DNA from 4 places in the Azospirillum largimobile genome. Region 4 is predicted to be linked to each of the others. Evidence: predicted binding sites of a transcription regulator. Region 4 holds the regulator's gene; each other region holds the start of a gene.

The links. The regulator PhoB, encoded in region 4, activates phosphate uptake and scavenging genes when phosphate is short. The targets are predictions, from matches to a motif close to TNTCATAAAACTGTCA.
Region 1: the regulator PhoB is predicted to act here: its motif matches at 3,691-3,706, upstream of ugpB (sn-glycerol-3-phosphate ABC transporter substrate-binding protein UgpB).
Region 2: the regulator PhoB is predicted to act here: its motif matches at 3,851-3,866, upstream of ACWPKK_RS05975 (RNA degradosome polyphosphate kinase).
Region 3: the regulator PhoB is predicted to act here: its motif matches at 3,406-3,421, upstream of ACWPKK_RS27080 (DUF47 domain-containing protein).

What each region holds. Positions count from the first base shown of each region.
Region 1 is NZ_CDRMUA020000001.1:485,659-491,135, reverse strand. It holds gene ACWPKK_RS02365 (sn-glycerol-3-phosphate import ATP-binding protein UgpC) at 1-97, opposite strand, end outside; gene ugpE (sn-glycerol-3-phosphate ABC transporter permease UgpE) at 123-971, opposite strand; gene ugpA (sn-glycerol-3-phosphate ABC transporter permease UgpA) at 968-1,852, opposite strand; gene ugpB (sn-glycerol-3-phosphate ABC transporter substrate-binding protein UgpB) at 2,122-3,474, opposite strand; gene ACWPKK_RS02345 (ATP-binding protein) at 3,762-5,363, opposite strand.
Region 2 is NZ_CDRMUA020000001.1:1,276,793-1,282,269, reverse strand. It holds gene uvrA (excinuclease ABC subunit UvrA) at 1-1,382, opposite strand, end outside; gene ACWPKK_RS05985 (CYTH and CHAD domain-containing protein) at 1,552-3,156, opposite strand; gene ACWPKK_RS05980 (SixA phosphatase family protein) at 3,256-3,774, opposite strand; gene ACWPKK_RS05975 (RNA degradosome polyphosphate kinase) at 3,965-5,477, shown strand, end outside.
Region 3 is NZ_CDRMUA020000005.1:502,805-508,281, forward strand. It holds gene argH (argininosuccinate lyase) at 1-983, shown strand, start outside; gene ACWPKK_RS27065 (hypothetical protein) at 980-1,174, shown strand; gene lysA (diaminopimelate decarboxylase) at 1,225-2,484, shown strand; gene ACWPKK_RS27075 (hypothetical protein) at 2,724-3,233, opposite strand; gene ACWPKK_RS27080 (DUF47 domain-containing protein) at 3,498-4,142, shown strand; gene ACWPKK_RS27085 (inorganic phosphate transporter) at 4,153-5,166, shown strand; gene ACWPKK_RS27090 (hypothetical protein) at 5,310-5,477, shown strand, end outside.
Region 4 is NZ_CDRMUA020000001.1:2,634,560-2,640,036, reverse strand. It holds gene pstA (phosphate ABC transporter permease PstA) at 1-560, shown strand, start outside; gene pstB (phosphate ABC transporter ATP-binding protein PstB) at 700-1,446, shown strand; gene phoB (phosphate regulon transcriptional regulator PhoB) at 1,553-2,257, shown strand; gene ACWPKK_RS12460 (SAM hydrolase/SAM-dependent halogenase family protein) at 2,405-3,133, shown strand; gene ACWPKK_RS12455 (Bax inhibitor-1/YccA family protein) at 3,226-3,951, opposite strand; gene ACWPKK_RS12450 (ABC transporter permease) at 4,097-5,477, opposite strand, start outside.

The DNA.
Region 1 (5,477 bases), 2.1 Mb from region 4:
CGAGGAACTCGCCATCCCGGATCGCGACGTCGATGCCCTTGATCGCTTCGACCGGCCCGTAGGATTTGCGGACGTCGCGGATTTCAACGGTTGCCATTGTTCTTCTTTCCTTCGTCCGCGTCTTACTTTTCGCTGTCCACCAGGCCCTTTACGAACCAGCGCTGCATCAGCACCACCACCGCCACCGGCGGCAGCATCGCCAGCACCGTGGTCGCCATGATGAGGTTCCAGTCGTTGGCCGATTCGCCGGTGCCGATCATCTTGGTGATGCCGGTCACGATGGTTTCCATGTCGCCGCTGCTGGTGACCAGGAGCGGCCAGAGATACTGGTTCCAGCCATAGATGAAGAGGATGACGAAGAGCGCGGCGATGTTGGTGCGCGACAGCGGCAGGACCACGTCGATGAAAAAGCGCACAGGCCCGGCGCCGTCGATCTTGGCGGCCTCCAGCAGTTCGTCCGGAATGGTCAGGAAGAACTGGCGGAACAGCAGCGTCGCGGTGGCCGACGCGATCAGCGGGATGGCCAGCCCGGCATAGGTGTTGATCAGGTCGAGGTCGGCGACGACCTTGTAGGTTGGGATGATCCGCACCTCGACCGGCAGCATCAGCGTGATGAAGATCAGCCAGAAGAAGGCCATGCGCAGCGGGAAGCGGAAGAAGGCCACCGCATAGGCCGACAGGATCGAGATGGCGATCTTCCCCAACGCGATGGCCAGGGCCATGACCAGGCTGTTCAGCATCATGGTGCGCACGGGCGTGTATTTGGCGCGCGCCCCCGCCTCGCCCGCCCAGGCCTGGGCATAGTTGGCCGCCCCCTCCCCGCCCGGCCACAGCGGCAGACCGCCACGGCCGATGGTGCCGGAATCCCAGGTGGAGCCGATCAGCGTCACGTAGATCGGATAGGCGAAGATGAGGACGCCGACGATCAGGACGATGTGCGGCACGACATCGATGAAACGGGTCTGCTTCATGCGTAATGGACCTTGCGCTCGATGAAGCGGAACTGCACCGCGGTCAGAGCGATGACGATCACCATCAGGATCACCGACTGGGCCGACGACCCGCCGAGGTCGTTGTTGACCACGCCGTCGTGATAGACGCGGAAGATCAGCGTCTCCGTCGCCTTGCCCGGCCCACCCTGGGTCAGGGCATGGATGGTGCCGAAGGTCTCGAAGAAGGCGTAGACCATGTCGACCACCAGCAGGAAGAAGGTGGTCGGCGACAGCAGCGGGAAGGTGATGGTCCAGAACCGCCGGACCGGACCGGCGCCGTCGATGCTGGCGGCCTCCATCACCGAGCGCGGGATGGCCTGCAGGCCGGCCAGGAAGAAGATGAAATTGTAGGCCACCTGCTTCCAGCTGGCGGCCATGATGACCATCCACAGCGCCTGCCCGCCGTTCAGCCGGTAGTCCCAGTCGTACCCCAGCGCCCTCAGCGCCCGGCCGAAGGACCCGATGTCGGGATTGAAGATGAACATCCACAACACCGCCGCGACGGCCGGCGCCAGGGCGTAGGGCCAGATCAGCAGCGTCTTGTAGGCCCGCGCGCCCTTGATCTTGGAATCGGCCAGCACCGCCAGCAGCAGCGCCGTGCCCATCGACAGCACGGTGACCGCGACGCTGAAGATCACGGTGACCTTCAGCGTGTCGATGTAATTCGGATCGGTCAGCACATGTTCGAAATTCTCGAACCAGACGAACTCGCTGCGGATGCCGAAGGCGTCCTGCAGATGCACCGACTGCCAGACGGCCTGGGCCGCCGGCCAGATGAAGAACACCAGCGTCACCGCCACCTGCGGCGCAAGCAGCAGGTAGGGCAGCAGCCGGCTGTCGAATGTCACGCGACGCTGCAAAGGATGGTCTTTCGTCGGTTAGATGGCGCGCATTTGGGGCCCCCATACCCCCCTCTCCCCCCCGGGGAGAGGGCCGGGGTGAGGGGGAGGCATGGGGTGGATTGGGCGAGGAGCTACGACGTTGCTTGTCGAAAAAAGCCACGCCACGCATCCCCCTCACCCTAACCCTCTCCCCGCTTTCGGCGGACCGGAGGTCCGCCTGTCGCGTCAGCGCAAACTTGGTTTGCGCGAGAGCGGGGGGAGAGGGGATCCTAGGGTCGCTCAGCCACTCAGCCCTTGTTGGCGCGCTCGAAGTTGCGCAGCACGGCGTTGCCGCGCTTCACCGCGGAGTCCAGCGCCTGCTTGGCGTCCTGCTGGCCCTGGAAGGCCTTCTCCAGCTCTTCCTGGACGATGTTGCGGATTTCCGGCAGGTTGCCCAGCCGCAGGCCCATGCTGTTCTCGGTGGTCGGCGTGCGGGTCAGCTGGGCGGCCGGCACGTCGGCGCCGGGGTTCTTGTCGTAATAGCCCTGGGCCTTGGCCAACTCGAAGCCCTTCATCGTCACCGGGACATAACCGGTGTCCATGTGCCACTTGGCATCCACCTCGGGCTTGGCGAGATAGCTGAAGAACTGCGACACGGCCTTGTATTCGGCCGGCGTGCGCTTGGGCGAGGTCATGACCCAGAAGGCGGCGCCGCCGATGATGCTGTTCTTCGGACCTTCCTTGGCGAACTCCGGCCAGTAGGGCAGCGGGGCGGCGCCCCAGGCGAAGGTCGCCTCCTTGGTGGTGCGGCTGCGCAGGCCGGACGAGCCGTGGATCATCGCGCATTCGCCCGACGGGAACAGGGCGTCCGGCTTGTTGTCGCGGCCGCCATACTTGAACAGCCCCTCCTTCTGCATGTCGATCAGCGTCTGCACATGCTTGACGAAGAGCGGGGCATCGATCTTCAGCTCGGCGTTCAGGCCGCCGAAGCCGTTGGCCTGGCTGGCGAAGGGAGTGTTGTGGATGGCGCCCAGCTGTTCGAACTGCGCCCACACCGGCCAGGAGGTGGTCATCGGGCAGGTGGAGCCCGACGCCTTCAGCTTCTTCGTCGCCTCGATCATCTCCGGCCAGGTCGCCGGCGGCTTGTTCGGGTCAAGGCCGGCCTTCTGGAAGGCGTCCTTGTTGTAGAACATGATGGTGCTGGAGCTGTTGAACGGCAGCGCCATCATCTTGCCGTCCTTGGACGAGTAATAGCCCTTCACCGCCGGGATGTAGGCGTCGGCGTCGAAGGCTGCCCCCGTTTCCTGCATCAGCTGGTAGACCGGCTTGATCGCCGGGCCGGCGGCCATCATCGTTGCCGTTCCGACCTCGAACATCTGGACGACGTGCGGCGCGTTGCCGGCACGGAAGGCGGCGATGGCGGCCTGCATCGTCTCGGGATAAGCGCCCTTGTAGGAGGCGTTGACCTGGACCGCCTGCTGGCTGTCGTTGAAGTCCTTGACGACCTGCTCCAACTGGCCGCCCAACGGCTGCGGCAGGCCGTGCCAGAAATCGATCACCGTCTTGGATTGCGCCAGCGCGGACCCCGGAAGGGCGGCGAACAGCAGCGCGGTGGTGGTGGCGGCGCCCGTCAGGAGGGCAAGCTTGCGGCGGCTCAACATGCGGTGGGTCTCCCTGTCCCGGTATGGTGCGCGGTTGTCATGAGGGCATTGGGTTGCCGTCCCGCGACGCTTTCGTGAAGTTTTGGTGGCAGACGCATACGGCAATGTGTTTGCGCTTGCGAAAAGAACCGATAACCCGATGATCGCTTTCGAAATTGTTTGGTTGCTCTAAGCGTCACACTGCCCATGCACGGCTGGGTCTGTCAAGACGCCGTATTACGGTTTTGTGACGCGGGAATCAGGCCAGCCGGGATGTTGCAGAGCGAAAATGCGCAGGCGCGGAAAGGCTAGCGCGAACAGGCGAGGTCCGGCCGGCCCCCGCCATTTGCAGCGGGTCCGGCCCCCGCCTTCAGGCTGCGGCTGAGCAGGCGGCGCAGCGCCCGGGGATCGCAGGGCTTGTGGACCAGGGGGAGGCCGCTGCGGTCGACGCTGCGCAGCCGGTCGGGGTCGGTATCGCCGGTCACGATCACGCCCGGCACGCGCCGGCCGCAACGGGCGCGCACAGCCTGGATGGCGTCGATGCCGGTCTCCGGCCCCGACAGGCGCAGGTCGGACAACACGAGGTCCGGGGCGGCGGCGGCACTGTCCAACTCGGCGCAGGCCTCGACGATGCCGCGGGCCGGGATGACGGCATAGCCCCAGCCGCGCAGCAGCATGCCGATCCCTTCCAGCTGCATGGCGTCATCCTCGATCACCAGCACCGTGCCGGCCATTGCCGGGACGGCGGACGCTGACGTCCCGACTGCCGGTTCCGGTTCGCTGTCGGCGGACTCGTCGCCCGACCGATCGCCGTCGGAACCGGACAGCGGCACCTCCACCGCGAAGACCGAGCCCTTACCGAGCTTGGAGCGCACCGTGACCGGATGCCCCAGCACCTGCGCCAGCCGCCGCACGATGGCCAGCCCCAGCCCCAGCCCCTGCTTGCGGTCGCGGCCGGGGTTGCCGAGCTGGTGGAAGTCCTCGAAGATCACGGCATGGTTGGCCGGGTCGATGCCGACGCCGGTGTCCCACACCTCGATGCGCAGGGTGTCGCCACGCCGCCGCGCCGCCAGCAGGATGCCGCCCTTCAGCGTGTAGCGCAGGGCGTTCGCCAAGATCGGCCGCAGCAGCCGTTCCATCAGGACGGGATCGCTGGTGACCTGGGCATCGAGCGGACGGACGTTGAAGCGCAGCCCCTTGGCCTCCGCTTCCGGCCCGAACTCCTCCAGCATCTTGGCGAGCAGTTCGTCGACCGGGAAGGTCTGCGGCTTGGCGGTGACCAGCCCGGCCTCCAGCGCCGACACCTCCAGAAGGGCGCGCAGCAGGGTCTCGCCGCCGACGATCGCCTGCTCCAGCTTGTTCGCCAGTTCGATGGAGGCCGGATCGGTCAGCCGGCCGATCAGCAGATGATGGAACAGGTGCATCGCCTGGAAGGGCTGGCGCAGATCGTGGCTCGCCGCCGACAGGAACTTGCCCTTGGCGGTGCGGGCGCGCTCCGCGTCGGCACGCGCCTGGGCGGCATCAGCCCGCGCCTCCGCAAGGGCGGCCGCACCGGCGTCGGCGATCAGCGCCACCGCGCGGACGCCGCCGCCGGCATCCCGCACCGGGCTCAGCGCCACGGCCCCCCCGAGGCCGGGAAACGGTCCGGCACCGCTCGCCGCCGTGCCGGTCGCCAGCACTTGGCGCCGCAGCACGTCGATCGCGTCGGCCGCCCCTGCCGCCAACCCGCCCTCCGCCAGGGTTCGCCCTTCCACCGCATCCCGGGCGAGGCCAAGGGCCTCGGCGAAGGCACGGTTCGCCACCAGCACGCGCCCGTCTTCGCCAAGCAACGCATGGGGGGCGTCGTTGGCCGACATCAGCGCGTCGAACCAGTCCGCGCGGGTCGGCGTCTGTCCTTGGATGAGTGGCATCGGCATGTACTCGGCAAAACTGCGGGGAAGACTGACGATAGAGAAAAGGCGCTTTCAAGTCCGGAAAAACGGGGATCCCGGGACCGCCGCGTTACCTCTGCTTTATCTTGTGCT
Region 2 (5,477 bases), 1.4 Mb from region 4:
AGGATTCGGTAGGCGATCTCGCGGTCCTTCGGGCGCAGATGCTCGTTCAGCTCGCTGAACCACGCGCCGGCGCCGGCGATGGACAGCTCCGCCGCCTCGGAGATGTTGCGGCCGCGGATCTTGACCGCCAGCGCCTCCGGCTTCAGACGAGCGCCCTTGCAGACCTCGCAGGGCTGGGAGGACTGGTATTTGGACAGCTCGTCGCGGGTCCAGGCGCTGTCCGTCTCGCGGAAACGCCGTTCCAGGTTGTTGACGATGCCCTCGAACGCCTTGTTGGTCTGATAGCGCCGCAGGCCGTCGTCATAGGTCATGGTGATCGCCGACCCGTCCGAGCCGAACAGGATGGTCTGGCGCACCTTCTCCGGCAGGTCCTGCCAGGGGGTGGTCATCGACGCGCCGAAATGCTCAGCTATGCTTTCCAGCGTCTGGTCGTAGTATTTCGAGGTCGAGCCGGCCCACGGCGCGATGGCGCCCTTCGCCAGCGACAGCCGCTCGTCCGGCACCACCAGCATCGGGTCGAAATAGATCTTGCTGCCCAAGCCGTCGCAGGCCGGGCAGGCGCCGAACGGATTGTTGAAGGAGAACAGCCGCGGCTCGATCTCCGGAATGGTGAAGCCGCTGACCGGACAGGCGAATTTCTGCGAAAAGACCGTCAGCTCGTTGGTCTCGGCATTCTCGACCCAGACGATGCCGTCGGCCAGCCCCAGCGCGGTTTCCAGCGAATCGGCCAGACGGTTGCCCAGCCCCTCGCGCACCACGATGCGGTCGACCACCACCTCGATGTCGTGCTTCAGCTTCTTGTTGAGCGCCGGCACCTCGTCGATCTCGTACATGGTGCCGTCGACCCGCACGCGCTGGAAGCCGCGCTTGCGCAGGTCCTGGATTTCCTTCTTGTACTCGCCCTTGCGGCCGCGGACGAAGGGGGCCAGCAGAAGCAGGCGCGTGCCCTCCGGCATGGCCGTGATGCGGTCGACCATCTGGCTGACCGTCTGGCTTTCGATGGGCAGGCCGGTGGCGGGCGAATAGGGGATGCCGACGCGCGCCCATAGCAAGCGCATGTAGTCGTAGATCTCCGTCACCGTGCCGACGGTGGAGCGCGGATTCTTCGAGGTCGTCTTCTGTTCGATGGAGATGGCCGGCGACAGCCCCTCGATCGAATCGACATCCGGCTTCTGCATCAGCTCCAGGAACTGGCGCGCGTAGGCCGACAGGCTTTCCACGTACCGCCGCTGCCCCTCGGCATAGATCGTGTCGAAGGCGAGCGACGACTTGCCCGATCCCGACAGGCCGGTGATGACGATCAGCTCGTCGCGCGGCAGATCCACATCGACGTTCTTCAGGTTATGTTCCCGCGCGCCGCGGACGCTGATGTATTTGTTCATGGAGTGTTCTTTTACCCGAAGCCCATCCGGATGGAAAGTGGCAAGCAGCCGCGCCGCATGACGAAAATCGGACCGCCCCGCTGAGTCTCTTACGGGACCGCCGGACGCCGGCCGGCTGACGATATATGCGCTCAGGCTCGCATTGCCACCGGCGCCCGGCGCGGGTCGGTCATGACCAGAAGGGCGGCACCGCGCGGAAACGCTTCCACAGATCGGGCAGGGCCTTGCGCCGCTTGTCCGACTGGCGCTCGATCCAGGCGGCGACCGTGGCGGCGGTCTTCGGGTCCGCCCCCTTCAGTTCGCCCAGCATGCGTGCGCCGGTGACGGCGTCCTGTTCGGCATCCAGCGCCGCCTGCAGCGGCTCCAGCGCCGCGAAGAAGGGCAGGGCGGCGGCCTCCGGATAAAGGCCGCGGAAGAAATCGGCGGTGTAGCGCAGGCTGCGCAGCCGGCGGCGCAGCTTGTCGCGGCCCTTGGCATCCTCCGGCGGCTTGGCCGCCTTGCCGAGCTTCGCCAAGCGGGCGGACAGCCAGCCGCCGGCCAGCGTGGCGACCGGCGCCGACAACATGGCACGGCGGTCGCCCTCGGCCTCCGACATCCAGCGGCCATGCTCCAGCCATGCCCCCAGTCCCAGGACCATGGTGGTGCAGCCGGGCGCCAGGATCGCCGCCATCGCCTCCCGCGCGGGGCCTGCCCCGGCGGAGCGGGCAAGGACGGCCAGCCGATCCAGCGCCGCGCGGTCGATGCCCGTCCGCGCGGTGGGGGCGGCGAGCAGCGGGTCGATGACGCCGGACATCAGCACGTCCCAGCCCCGCGCCGGGCCCAGCCGTTTGGCCAGCGCCCGGCTTTCCTCCACCAGACGGTCGGCTTCGGGGGAGGCGATCAGCGGCGCGAAGAGGCGGTGGGCGATGCGCAGCCGGCGCAACGCGATGCGCATCCGGTGCAGTCCCTCCACATCGCTGCCGCCGAGTGCGCAGGCCTCGTTGGCGAGGAACTGGCGCAGCGCCTGGCGCAGGATGTGGCGATAGGCCTCGGCCACCGTGGTCAGGGGGGAGAGGCCCAGCGGTTCGGCCTCCACCGGGCCGGGCGCCTTGCCGGTGACCAGCCGAAGCCCGGCCTCCGCCTTGCTCTCGTTGCCGATGCGCATGGGGATGGCGGCCTGCAGGGTCAGCGCCAGATCGAACAGGCTGGCGACCTTTCCCGACTTCAACTCCAGTTCCACCTCGCTGATGGGCAGGGAGTTGCCGCCGGCATAGACCCGCCCGTCATCGACCGCCATCTCCACCGCCGTCAGCGGATCGGGACGGAGCAGCAGGGTGGTGCGGCGGAAATCGGTGATGAACAGGCAGTCCAGATCGTCGAGCGCCGACGCCGGCACCAGACCGGCGACGCCGGGGTCGGTCAGCACGCCGCGGTCCACCGCCTCACCCGCCACGGTCCAGTCCCACTCCCGCCGCACCGCGACCGCGGCGGAATCGCCGGGGCTGGCGCTGTTGACCGTCTTCAGCGTCTGGACGAAGCGGTCGCCCTCCTGCCGCACGCGCAACGCCACGCCATTGGCCGCCAGCTTCAGGTTCGGCGTGTCGAAATAGGCGGTTCGCAGGCGCTGTGTCTCCGCAGGCCCATCGGCCAGCGCCAGCAGGGCCGGCAGCGAGGCGACCCGCGCCAGATCCGCCGAGGCCGCATGGAGTTTCAGCTCCACCTCGCGGAAGGCGGGGGCGGAGGGCTGCGCATCGTGGGCGGCGGACGGGCCGGCGGGCGGAATGGCGGGTGGCAAGGGTCGGCGTCCTCCCGAATCCGGCCGAAACGGCCTGACGGCCAGAGTGGCCTGGAATTGAACAGGTGGATCCGTGGATACTCCAACCGTCGCCGCAGGTTAAGAGAGTTTACGCGGCTGCACAAAATCCGCCAGCCGGCCGGCGCCAAGCTCCAGGTCCGCCCAATGCAGGGTCTCGAAGACCAGGACGGCGCAGGCGCCGGTCGGAAACTTGTCGGCCAGATCATGGCGCAGGTGATGGTCGCCGCTGCCGGTCAACGCGTTCGCCAACTCGTGCAAATCCGGATTGTGGGCCACCAGCATCACGCCGGTCGCCGAATCAGGTACGTCGCGCAGCCGCTCCAGCAACGTGCGGGCGCCGCACAGATACAGGCCGCGTTCATGCTCCACCGGCGGGTAGGGCGCGCCCATCGCCGTCATCACCCGCTTGCGCGTTTCCACCGCGCGAACCGCGGTCGAGCATAGGACGAGGTCGATGTGGGCATGATGCTTGGCGAGGTAGCCGCCGACCAGCGACGCCGCCTTTTCGCCGCGGGCGTTCAGGGGCCGGTCGTGGTCATCCAGCGACGGATCGTCCCAGGAGGATTTGGCGTGGCGCAGCAGGAACAGCGTCTTCATGGCGGGATTCGGTCGGATTGGACTGGCCGTAAGGCGGGGGAGGGGTGGGAGATGGCTTGGAACATCGCCAAATGGGAGTCCTGAAACCGTAACGCATATGGGATACTCTGTCTGCCCACCATATAACGGTTGCCCAAGGCGCCGCACCGCGGCCCGGGGCAGACGGGGTCCCAAGATTTCAGAGGTTGACGTGACGCATCTCCAGGAACTCGAGTCGGTCGGCATCGAGCCCAACGCTCCGGAACGCTTCATCAATCGGGAGCTGTCGTGGCTGGCTTTCAACCAGCGCGTCCTGGACGAGGCCGCCAATCCGAACCACCCCCTTCTGGAACGGCTGCGCTTCCTGTCGATTTCAGCCAGCAACCTCGACGAATTCTACATGGTCCGCGTCGCCGGCCTGAAAGGGCAGGTGGCCGCCGGGGTCAAGGCCCCCAGCCCGGAGAATCTCACGCCTGCCCAGCAGTTGACGGCAGTCAAGCAGCGCATCGCCGCGCTGATGGACAGCCAGCAGACGATGTGGCGCACCCTGAAGGGCGAGCTGCGCGAGGCCGGGATCTCCGTCGTCGATCCCGGCGACCTCAGCGAAGGCGAACTGGATTGGCTGGAAGCCAAGTTCCTCGACGACATCTTCCCGATTCTGACGCCCATCGCGGTCGATCCGGCCCACCCCTTCCCGTTCCTGCCGAATCTGGGCTTTTCGCTGGCGCTGCAGTTGCACGATCCGGTCAAGGGCCGGCACATCGACGCGCTGGTGCCGCTGCCCACGCAGCTGGAACGATTCATGCGGCTGCCGGGATCGGACATCCGCTTCATCCAGCTGGAAAAGGTGGTGATGCAGTTCATCGACCGCCTGTTCCCTCCGTTCCAGGTCAAGGCGCACGGCGTCTTCCGTGTGCTGCGCGACAGCGAGATCGAGATCGAGGAAGAGGCGGAGGATCTGGTCCGCACCTTCGAAAGCGCGCTGAAGCGCCGCCGCCGCGGCAGCGTCATCCGGCTGGCGACCGACAGCGGCATGGCCGCCGACCTGCGCGAATTCCTGCGCCATGAGCTGAACGTGGCGTCGGACGACGTGTTCATCCTGGACGGGCTGATCGGCCTGACCGACACCAAGCTGCTGATCGTGGACGAGCGGCCGGACCTTGTCTTCCGCCCCTTCAACGCCCGCTTCCCCGAGCGGATTCGCGATTTCGGCGGCGATTGCTTCGCGGCGATCCGCCACAAGGACATCGTCGTCCACCACCCCTACGAATCCTTCGACGTGGTGGTGCAGTTCATCCGGCAGGCGGCGCGCGACCCCCAGGTAGTGGCGATCAAGCAGACGCTGTACCGCACCAGCAAGGACAGCCCGATCGTCGCCGCGCTGATCGAGGCGGCGGAGGCCGGCAAGTCGGTGACCGCGCTGGTGGAACTGAAGGCCCGCTTCGACGAGGAGGCCAACATCCGCTGGGCGCGCGATCTCGAACGCGCCGGCGCCCAGGTGGTCTACGGCTTCGTCGATCTGAAGACGCACGCGAAGGTGTCGCTGGTCGTGCGGCGCGAGAAGAAGGCGCTGCGCAGCTACGTCCATTTCGGAACCGGCAACTATCACCCGATCACCGCGAAGGTCTACACCGACCTGTCCTTCTTCACCTGCGACCCGGCGCTGTGCCACGACGCCGCCGTCATGTTCAACTTCATGACCGGCTACGCCACGCCCAAGGTTC
Region 3 (5,477 bases), on a different contig from region 4:
TGACCGCGCTGCAGGCCGCCCTGATCGACCTGGCGGAACAGCACACCGGCACGGTGATGCCCGGCTTCACCCACCTGCAGGCGGCGCAGCCCATCAGCTTCGCCCACCATCTGCTGGCCTATGTCGAGATGTTCGGGCGCGACCGCAGCCGCTTCCGCGACGCCCGCTGCCGGCTGAACGAATGCCCGCTGGGCTCGGCGGCGCTGGCCGGCACCCCCTACCCCATCGACCGCTTCATGACGGCGGAGGCGTTGGGCTTCAACCGGCCGACCGCCAATTCGCTGGACGCGGTGTCCGACCGCGACTTCGCCCTGGAATACCTGTCGGCGGCGTCGATCTGCGCCATGCACCTGTCGCGCTTCGCCGAAGAGATCGTGATCTGGTGCTCCGCCCAGTTCCGCTTCATCAAGCTGTCGGACGCCTTCACCACCGGCTCGTCGATCATGCCGCAGAAGAAGAACCCCGACGCGGCGGAGCTGGTGCGCGCCAAGGCCGGCCGGGTGATCGGCAGCCTGAACAGCCTGCTGATCGCCATGAAGGGCCTGCCGCTGGCCTATTCCAAGGACATGCAGGAAGACAAGGAACCGGTGTTCGAGGCCGACGACACGCTGGCGCTGTGCATCGCCGCCATGGAAGGCATGGTGCGCGACATGCAGCCGAACGTCCCGGCGATGCGCGAGGCGGCCGACCGCGGCTTCCTGAACGCCACCGACCTCGCCGACTGGCTGGTGCGGGAACTGGACATGCCCTTCCGCGAGGCGCACCACGTCACCGGCCGCGCCGTGAAGGCGGCGGAGGACCGCCGCGTCGGCCTGACCGACCTGACGCTTGAAGAGCTTCAGGCCATCGAGCCGCGCATCACCGAGGCCGTCTATCCGGCGCTGAGCATCGAGGCGTCGCTGAACAGCCGCACCAGCTTCGGCGGCCCGGCCCCGGTCCGCGTGCAGGAGGCGGTGAAGGCCGCCCGGGAGCGTTTCCTGTGAACCGTCACGTCACCCTGACCGTCCTCGCCCTGGCCGGCGTGCTGGCTCTGGCCGGCTGCGGCAAGAAGCCCAGCATCGTCGACAGCCCGCGTCCGGAGGGTCAGGTCGATCCCTTCCCGCGCACCTATCCCAACCCCTCGCTGGACCCGAAGCCCGGTAAGCCGGCCGGTTCCGGAGTCCAGTTCCCATGAACGCCGCCCGCACCGGTGCCCCCGCCTATAGTTCCCCCAACGGCTCGCCCATGAGCGTCTTCGCCTACCGCAACGGCGTGCTGCACGCCGAATCCGTGTCGCTGGAGGATGTAGCGCGGGAGGTGGGCACCCCCTTCTACCTCTATTCCACCGCGGCGCTGGAATCGCACTACAACGCCTATGCCGGCGCCTTCGTCGGCCAGGATGCCGGCGTCTGCTATGCGTTGAAGGCCAACTCCAACCTCGCCGTCATCCGCACGCTGTCCCGGCTCGGGGCCGGCGGCGACGTGGTGTCGGTGGGCGAGATGAAGCGGGCGCTGGCCGGCGGCATTCCGGCCGAGCGCATCGTCTTCTCCGGCGTCGGCAAGACCCGCGACGACCTGCGCGCCGCGCTCGAGGCCGGCATCCACCAGATCAACGTCGAGTCGGTGCCGGAGCTGGAGGCGCTGAGCGAGGTTGCCTCGTCCATGGGCGTGGAGGCTCCCATCGCCTTCCGCGTCAACCCGGACGTCGACGCCAAGACCCACGCCAAGATCTCCACCGGCAAGAAAGAGAACAAGTTCGGCATCGACTACGATCACGCGCGTGAGATTTATCAGCGCGCGGCAGCCCTGCCGGGCATCAAGCCGGTCGCCATCGCGGTCCATATCGGCTCGCAGCTGACCGACCTCGCCCCCTTCCGGGCGGCCTACGAGCGGGTGGCGGCCCTGCTGCACCAGCTGCGCGAAGACGGGCACGACATCCAGCGCCTCGACCTCGGCGGCGGGCTCGGCATCACCTACAAGAACGAAGCGCCGCCCGATCTGGCCGACTATGCCGCGATGGTGCGCTCCATCACCGGCAATCTCGGCTGCCGCATCACGCTGGAGCCGGGCCGTTCGCTGGTCGGCAATGCCGGCATCCTGGTCAGCCGCGTCATCTATGTGAAGCAGGGCCTGCACCGCCGCTTCGCCATTGTCGACGCGGCGATGAACGACCTGATCCGCCCGTCACTCTACGACGCCTATCACGGCATCGTCCCGGTCGCCGAGCCGGCGTCCGGCGTCGCGGCGGAGCCCTACGACGTGGTCGGCCCGGTGTGCGAGAGCGGCGACACCTTCGCCGTGCAGCGCCCGCTGCCGCCGCTGGCCGACGACGACCTCGTCGCCTTCCTGTCGGCCGGCGCCTATGGCGCGGTGATGGCCTCAACCTACAACACCCGCCCGCTGGTGCCGGAGGTGCTGGTCAACGGCGACCGCTTCTCCGTCATCCGCCCCCGCCCGACGGTGGAGGAGATGCTGGCGGCCGAGCGCGTGCCCGACTGGCTGTAAGGGCTGTCTAATCTTCAAAGCCCTTCTCCCCTTGTGGGGCGGGATCGGCCAAACGCCAACGGCGTTTTGCCGACCCGCGGGTTGGGATGAGGGGTGCTGCCGACCAAAGGTCGGTGGAATTCAGGCTTGCGCCCCTCACCCCAACCCCTCTCCCGCAAGGGGAGAGGGGCTTTCTCGAAGAAGGAAGCCCAAATACGATTTCTCTGCGGAAAGAGGGGCTCCGGCCTCTTCCCGCCCCCTCAGGTGCGGATCAGCCCGTCCGTCCTGGACGGCTCGGCCGGCGGATTGACCGGCCCCGGCGACAGCTGCCAGCCGTCGAGCGCACGTTTCAGCGCGTCCAGCCCGGCACCGGCGGAAGATTTGGCCTCGTCGGCGGCGCGGGTGATAGCGGCGCAGAGTTCGGCGCGCCGCTTGGGATCGTCGCGGCTTTCCTCCAGCGCGCGGCCGACGTCGTCGGTCGTCCCGCCTTTCCCGGCGTCGGGCGGCGCCGTCTTCGGGTCGATGCCCAGGAGCGGCAGCAGATATTCCCGCCCCTTCTCCCGCGCCAGCGCCACCGCCTTGTCCCCGAAGCGTTCCGCCGTCGCCAGACCGGCGTCCCAGGTGCTGAGCGCGGCCGAGACGGTCGGGCTGCAGCGGCCGGCGGGGTCCTCCGGCGATGCCGTCTGCGCCTGCAGCGGGGCGGCTGAGAGCAGCAGGACCGCCAGGGCCGGCACGGCAAGGCGGCGGATGGAACTGGATGGGCACGTCATGCGGGAAAACCTGCGGTCTTGAAGGGGCCTGACGGTCATTTGGGGAGGCGGCATGCGCCTTTCCATGGCCCCGCCCGATCCGGCACAGCCGACCCGGATCATTCCGTCCAGCGCCTGGAAAGTGCGCAGAGGCCGCAACCTGTGGCGATTTTGCTACCAAATGACTGTTTCATGACTGTTACATGACATGCCGCCGCTGCACTGCGCGGCGAAGCGTGCTAAGAGCAGCGCCAAATCACCCCAGTTACCGCGAGTCACCGTCCCATGCTGCTGCGCGCTTTCCGTTCGCTGATGCCGAAGGAGGAACGCTTCGTCGACCAGTTCGTCGAGCAGGCCCGCCACATCGTGGCCGCAGCCGCCGCCCTGGAGGCGGTGATGGACGCTGGACCGGAGGAGCGGGCGCAGAAGATCGCGGCGCTGAAGCGGGTGGAAAAGGACGCCGACCGCATTGCCAAGGATGCCGGGCGCGACCTGCACCGCGCCTTCATCACCCCCTTCGACCGTTCCGACATCCTGTCGCTGATCAACGCGCTGGACGACGCCATCGACCTGATGGACGAGGTGCCGCGCCATGCCGGGCTCTACGGCATCGAGACGTTCGACGAGCCGATGCGCCGCTTCGTCGTCCTGATCCGCCAGCAGGCCGACGTGATGGTGGAACTGATGCCGCTGCTGGGCGCCATCGCCCGCAACGCGGAACGCATCGATCATCTCTGCGGCCGCATGTCCGACCTGGAGGACGAGGCCGACGACGTGCTGCGCAGCGCCCTGCAGTCGCTGATCGCGGAGAAGCCGGACATGATCGCCTTCCTCGGCCGGCGCGAGCTGTACGAGATGCTGGAGGCGGTGACCGACCGCTGCGACGACGTCGGCGACCTGGTCGCGGGCATCACGCTCGATCAGGTCTGAGGCGGCGGCAATGGAGGCCCTCCAGCTCGCTCTGCCGGCGATCATCTTCATCGTCTTCGTGGCGCTCGCCTTCGACTTCATCAACGGCCTGCACGACGCGGCGAACTCCATCGCCACCGTGGTGTCGACCCGCGTGCTGTCGCCCAAGCTGGCCGTGCTGTGGGCGGCCTTCTTCAACTTCATCGCCTTCCTGTTCTTCGGCCTGCATGTCGCCACCACCATCGGCACCGGTCTGGTCGACCCGCTGGTGATGGACCCGGCGGTAATCCTGGCGGCGCTGATCGGCGCCATCGGCTGGAACCTGATCACCTGGTATCTCGGGCTGCCGTCCTCGTCGTCCCATGCGCTGGTCGGCGGCATCGCCGGGGCCGGCATCGCCAAGGCCGGGTTCGGCGCCATCATCGCCAGCGGCTTCACCAAGACCGCGGTCGCCATCGTGCTGTCGCCGGGCATCGGCCTGCTGCTGGCGCTGCTGCTGATGCTGGTGGTGTCCTGGGTGTTGCGCCGCTCCGCCCCCTTCACGGTCGACCGGCAGTTCCGCCACCTCCAGCTCGTCTCCGCCGCCCTCTACAGCCTGGGCCACGGCGGCAACGACGCGCAGAAGACGATGGGCATCATCGCCGTCCTGCTGTTCAGCCAGGGCATGCTGGGCGATACCTTCTACGTCCCCTTCTGGGTCATCATCACCTGCCAGGCGGCGATGGGGCTGGGCACGATGATGGGCGGCTGGCGCATCGTCCGCACCATGGGCTCGCGCATCACCGACCTGAAGCCCTACCAGGGATTCTGCGCCGAGACGGCGGGCGCCATCACGCTGTTCGGCGCGACGTGGCTGGGCATCCCGGTTTCGACCACCCATACCATCACCGGCGCCATCGTCGGCGTCGGCTCCGCCCGCCGCACCTCGGCGGTGCGCTGGGGCCTGGCGGGCCGAATCGTATGGGCCTGGGTGCTGACGATTCCCGCCTCCGGCATCGTCGCCGCCCTGTCCTACCTGCTGGTGGCCGGCCTGCTGACCCCGTAAGCGGGCCGCCGGCCCGTTCGGCCGGGCGGGGAATCGGGGGCAGGAACACGACGCGAACGGATAAACCCTTCGTTCAGCAGCGCGGCCTTGACCCGGAAGGGCTGGAACGGCAGGATCGGTGCGGTGGAGACAGGATACCGGTCATGCCGCATATCGAACGCACCGACCAAGGCGAGCAGTATGTGCTTCCCGGCACCGAACGCCGGACGGCTCCCGGCTTGCCCTATGCGGCGGAAGCCGACGGCCAGCTGACCCTTCATTTCTACGCCCCGCCCGACAAGTCCGAACGCCGGCCCCGCCCGACCTCCGCG
Region 4 (5,477 bases):
GCTGGACCGACCTGATCGAGGTGAACATCAACAACCTCGCCGCGGTGCCGTCGATCATCTTCGGCCTGCTGGGCCTCGCCGTGTTCCTCGGCTTCTTCGGCATGCCGCGCTCCGCCCCGCTGGTCGGCGGGCTGGTGATGGCGCTGATGACGCTGCCGGTCATCATCATCTCGGCCCGAGTCGGGCTGAAGGCGGTGCCACCGTCGATCCGCGAGGCGGCGCTGGGCATCGGCGCCTCGCCCCTGCAGACGGTGCTGCACCATGTGCTGCCGTTGGCGATGCCCGGCATCCTGACCGGCACCATCATCGGCATGGCCCGCGCGCTGGGCGAGACGGCGCCGCTGCTGATGATCGGCATGGTCGCCTTCATCGTCGACGTGCCCCACGAGCTGACCGACAGCGCCACGGTGCTGCCCGTTCAGATCTACATGTGGGCCGACAGCCCCGAGCGTGCCTTCACCGAACGCACCTCTGCGGCGATCCTGATCCTGCTCGGCGTCCTGATCCTGCTGAACGGGACGGCCGTGGTCCTGCGCAAGATTTTCGAGAGACGGTGGTGAGCGCCCCATGAGCATTACAAGCGGCATCCCGAGCAGCATCCAGAGCGGTATTCCGGGCCCGCTGAAGCTGCGGCCCCGCGGCGACCAGCGTTCCGGCCAACACCCTGGGCAGCGTTCCGGCGCGGACCTGCCGGCCAAGATGACCACCCGCGCGGTGAAGGTGTTCTACGGCGCCAAGCAGGCGTTGAAGGGCATCGATCTCGACATCCACGAGAACCGGGTGCTGGCGCTGATCGGCCCGTCCGGCTGCGGCAAGTCGACCTTCCTGCGCTGCCTGAACCGGATGAACGACACCGTCGAGGGCTGCCGGGTCGAGGGACGGATCGCCCTGGACGGCGAGGATGTCTACGGCAAGGCCGTGGATGCGGTGCAGCTGCGCGCCCGCGTCGGCATGGTGTTCCAGAAGCCGAACCCGTTCCCGAAGTCGATCTACGACAACATCGCCTATGGCCCGCGCATCCACGGCCTGGCTTCCGGCCGCGACGAGCTGGACGAGGTGGTGCAGACCTCGCTGAAGCGCGCCGGCCTGTGGGGCGAGGTGAAGGACCGCCTGCGCGAGCCCGGCACCAGCCTGTCCGGTGGCCAGCAACAGCGGCTGTGCATCGCCCGCGCCATCGCCGTCAGCCCCGAGGTGATCCTGATGGACGAGCCCTGCTCGGCGCTCGACCCCATCGCGACCGCCCATATCGAGGAGCTGATCGACGAGCTGCGGGCCAACTACACCATCGTCATCGTCACCCACAACATGCAGCAGGCCGCCCGCGTGTCGCAGCGCACCGCCTTCTTCCATCTGGGCGAGATGGTGGAGTGCGACGACACCGAGGAAATCTTCACCAACCCGCGCGACGAGCGCACCCAGGGCTACATCACCGGCCGCTACGGCTGAGCCCTCCCCTCCCCCTATGCCCCACGCCTGCGCCCCTTCCCTCCTTTGTTGAAAAGGCTGTCCCATGCCGGTTAACGTCGAGACGCGCGCTGTGAACGGAGCCTCCATGAACGCGGCCCTGAAGCCGCTCGTCCTGGTCGTCGAGGACGAGGCCGACATCCTGACGCTGTTGAAGTACAACCTGGAAAAGGAAGGCTTCCGCGTCGCCACCGCCAGTGACGGCGAGGAGGCCCTGCTTGCCGCCGGCGAACAGACGCCGCACATCGTGCTGCTCGACTGGATGCTGCCGCTGATGAGCGGGCTGGAGGTCTGCCGCCAGCTGCGCCGCAACGCCAAGACCCGCGACATCCCGATCATCATGCTGACCGCCCGCGGCGAGGAAGGCGACCGGGTGCGCGGCCTGAATTCCGGCGCCGACGACTACATCACCAAGCCCTTCTCCCCGACCGAGCTGGTGGCGCGCATGCGCGCGGTCCTGCGCCGCGCCTCGCCCGGCATGACCGACGAGATTCTGACCTTCGCCGACGTGACGATGGATCTCGCCGCCCACCGCGTACGCCGCAATGGGCGCGACGTACACCTCGGCCCGACGGAATTCCGCCTGCTGCGCCATTTCATGCAGCATCCCGGCCGCGTCTTCTCGCGCGAACAGCTGCTCGATCTGGTGTGGGGCCACGACGTGTACGTCGAGCCGCGTACGGTCGACGTACACATCCGCCGCCTGCGCAAGGCGATGAACGAAGAGGACGAACTGGACCTGATCCGCACCGTGCGCTCGGCGGGGTACGCGCTGGATACGAAGTCGATGTGAGGGGAAGTTAGACCCCCACCTAACCTCCCCCGCAGGCGGGGGAGGGACTGCCGCCACTCTCCCGTATCAGCACTTGTCCCCTCCCCCGCCCAGCGGGGGAGGGTTAGGGTGGGGGCCTAACGCAGCGGCAATGGTGAGATTGCCCCCATGATCCTGCTCTTCACCGACTTCGGCCTCTCCGGCCCCTACACCGGCCAGATGAAGGCGGTGCTGGCGCAACAGGCGCCCGCCGTCCCCGTCATCGATCTGTTCGCCGATGCCCCCGCATTCGACCCGCAGCTTTCCGCCTATCTGCTCGCGGCCTACGCCCCGGCCTTCCCCGCCGGCAGCGTCTTTCTCTGTGTCGTCGATCCCGGTGTCGGCACCGACCGGCGGCCGGTGATGGTGGAGGCGGACGGGCGCTGGTTCGTCGGGCCGGACAACGGTCTCTTTGCCCTGATCGCCCGCCGCGCAACGTCGCTAAACGCCTGGACCATCGACTGGATTCCGGACCGGCTGTCCGCCAGCTTCCATGGCCGCGACCTGTTCGCCCCCGTGGCTGCCAGCCTTGCCACCGGCCGGCCGGTGGATCGCAGCCCCCTCCCCCTCACCGCTATCGACCGTCCCGACTGGCCGGATGAGCTGGCGCGCATCGTCTATGTCGATGTCTACGGCAACGCCATGACCGGCATGCGGGCATCCGCCCTGCCTGCAGACGCCGTGTTGAGTGCGGCTGGCACCCGCATCACCCGTGCCCGCACCTTCGGTGCCGTCGGACCGGGGGAGCCGCTGTGGTACGAGAACTCCAACGGGCTCGCCGAGATCGCCGTGAACCGCGGACGGGCTGACCATGCGCTTGGTCTCAAGGTCGGCGATGCGGTGACCGTAGAAGCCTGAACAATCCCGGACAAAAGAAAACCGCCCGGAAGCTGGTGCTTCCGGGCGGTTGCTGCTTGATCCGATGCTTGTCCGATCAGGCGTCTTCAGGCTCAGTCGTTGTTGCGCTGACCCAGGAACTGCAGCAGGAACTGGAACAGGTTGATGAAGTCCAGGTACAGCGTCAGGGCGCCCATCAGGGCCAGCTTGCCGGTGCTCTCGTGATCGTAGCCCTCGGCGTAGCTTTCCTTGATCGCCTGGGTGTCGTAGGCGGTCAGGCCGGTGAAGATCAGCACGCCGATGGCGGAGATCGCGAAGTGCAGGGCCGGCGACTGGAAGAAGATGTTCGCCAAGCCGGCGATGACCAGGCCGATGACGCCCATCATCAGGAACGAGCCCATCTTAGACAGGTCGGCCTTCGTGGTGTAGCCGTACAGGCTCATCGCCAGGAAGGTCGCGGCGGTGACGAAGAAGGTCAGCGCGATCGACGCCCCGGTGAAGACCAGGAAGATGGCCGACATCGACAGGCCCATCGCGCCGCAGTAGGCCCAGAAGATCATCTGTGCCGATGCGAAGGACAGGCGCTGGATGCCGAAGGACAGCACCATGACGAACGCCAGCGGGGCCAGCATCACCACCCATTTCAGCGGCGTGCCGAAGATGGCCGCCATCATGGCCGGGCTGGACGACACCAGTGCGGCGACCAGGCCCGTCAGGATCAGGCCGGCGCCCATGTAGTTGTACACGCGCAGCATGTGCTGGCGCAGGCCTTCGTCGAAGTATCCCCGATCTGTCGCGCGGCCTGCGGTCGCGAAGCGGTTATAGGTCGGGTCTGCCATGTTGGTTTCCTCGGTGGAATAGGGTGATCCCGTCGTCCTGACATATTGGCGAGTCCGCAAATCGGTTCAATAGGAATCGGCAGCGGTTCTCCAAGATGAAAAAGCTTTCACGTTTCGTTTTTGCTACCGCTTTCTGCCGCGGGAATCACTCGTTGCGAAGCAATGGCGCGGACGGCTGGCCCAGTGCCCGCCAAGTACCATAGAACCCGAAGGCGAGAGTGATCGCCGTGCTGAGCAAGGCCGTGGTGACCACCGCCGACGGCAGGAAGCTCCACTCCCAATGCATCAGGAAGCGCAGCACCGCCCAGGCGGTCAGCGTGCCGATGCCGCCGGCGATGACCGCGGTCAGCAGGCCCAGCAACCCGTATTCCAGCAGGAAGGCGCGCAGCACGTCGCCGCGCGTCGCCCCCAGCACCTTCAGCACCACCGCGTCGTAGACCCGGCGGCGATGGCCGGCGGCCACCGCCCCGGCCAGCACCAGCGTGCCGGCGGCGAGCGTGATACCGGCGACGATGCGCACCGCGGTGCCGATATGGCCCAGCATCTCCGACACCGTATCGAGCGCGTCCTTGATCCGCACCATGGTGATGTTGGGGAAGCGCTGCAGTACGGCGCGCTGCACCTGCGTTTCGGCATCCGGCGTGGCGCGGACCGTGGCGACCCAGGTCTGCGGTGCGCCTTCCAGCGTGCCGGGGGCGAAGACCATGGTGAAATTGATCGCCATGCTGCTGAAGTCGGCGGCACGGACGTTGGCGACCGTGGCCTCGATGCTGCGGCCCAGGATGTTGATCGACAGCGTGGCGCCGGGGCCGATGCCGAAGGCCTCGGCGACGCTCTGGTGGATGGAGATCAGCGGCGGGCCGGCATAGTCGGTCGGCCACCAGCTGCCGGCGGTGACGGTGGAGTGCTTCGGCAGCGTCGCCGAATAGGTGATGCCGCGGTCGCCGGCTAGGATCCAGGCCTGCTCCGGGTTGACCAGCGCCTTTTCGGCGTCCTGTCCGTTCACCCGCTCGACCCGGCCGCGCAGGCTCGGCACCGCTTCGAAGGCGCTGGTGCCGGGGATGCCGGTGACGAGGTCGCGCAAGGGATCGAACTGGTCGCGCTGGATGTCGACGAAGAAGAAGCTGGGAGCGTCCTGCGGGATCGTCTCCGACACCCGGCGGGAGAAGTTGCCCTGGATCAGCGCGATGGCGACCAGCACCGTCAGGCCGAGCCCGAGCGACAGCACCACCGCCGCCGTCGGGTTTCCCGGCCGGTGCAGGTTGGCCAGCGCCAGCCGCAATCCCGGCTTCCGCACTCGGCCGACGCGGGCGGCTCCCCAGGTCACCAGCGCCGCCGCGGCGCGGAAGGCGATAAAGGTGGCGATGGAGCCGCCGACGAACCACAGGGCGAAGAGCTTGTTATGGGCGGTCAGCACCGCCAATCCTGCCAGCGCCACCGCCGACGCGATCATCGCCAGCGTGTAGGGCATGCGCGGCCGGCCGGCGGCCGGGGCGATCACGTCGCGGAACAGGGCGCCGGCCGGC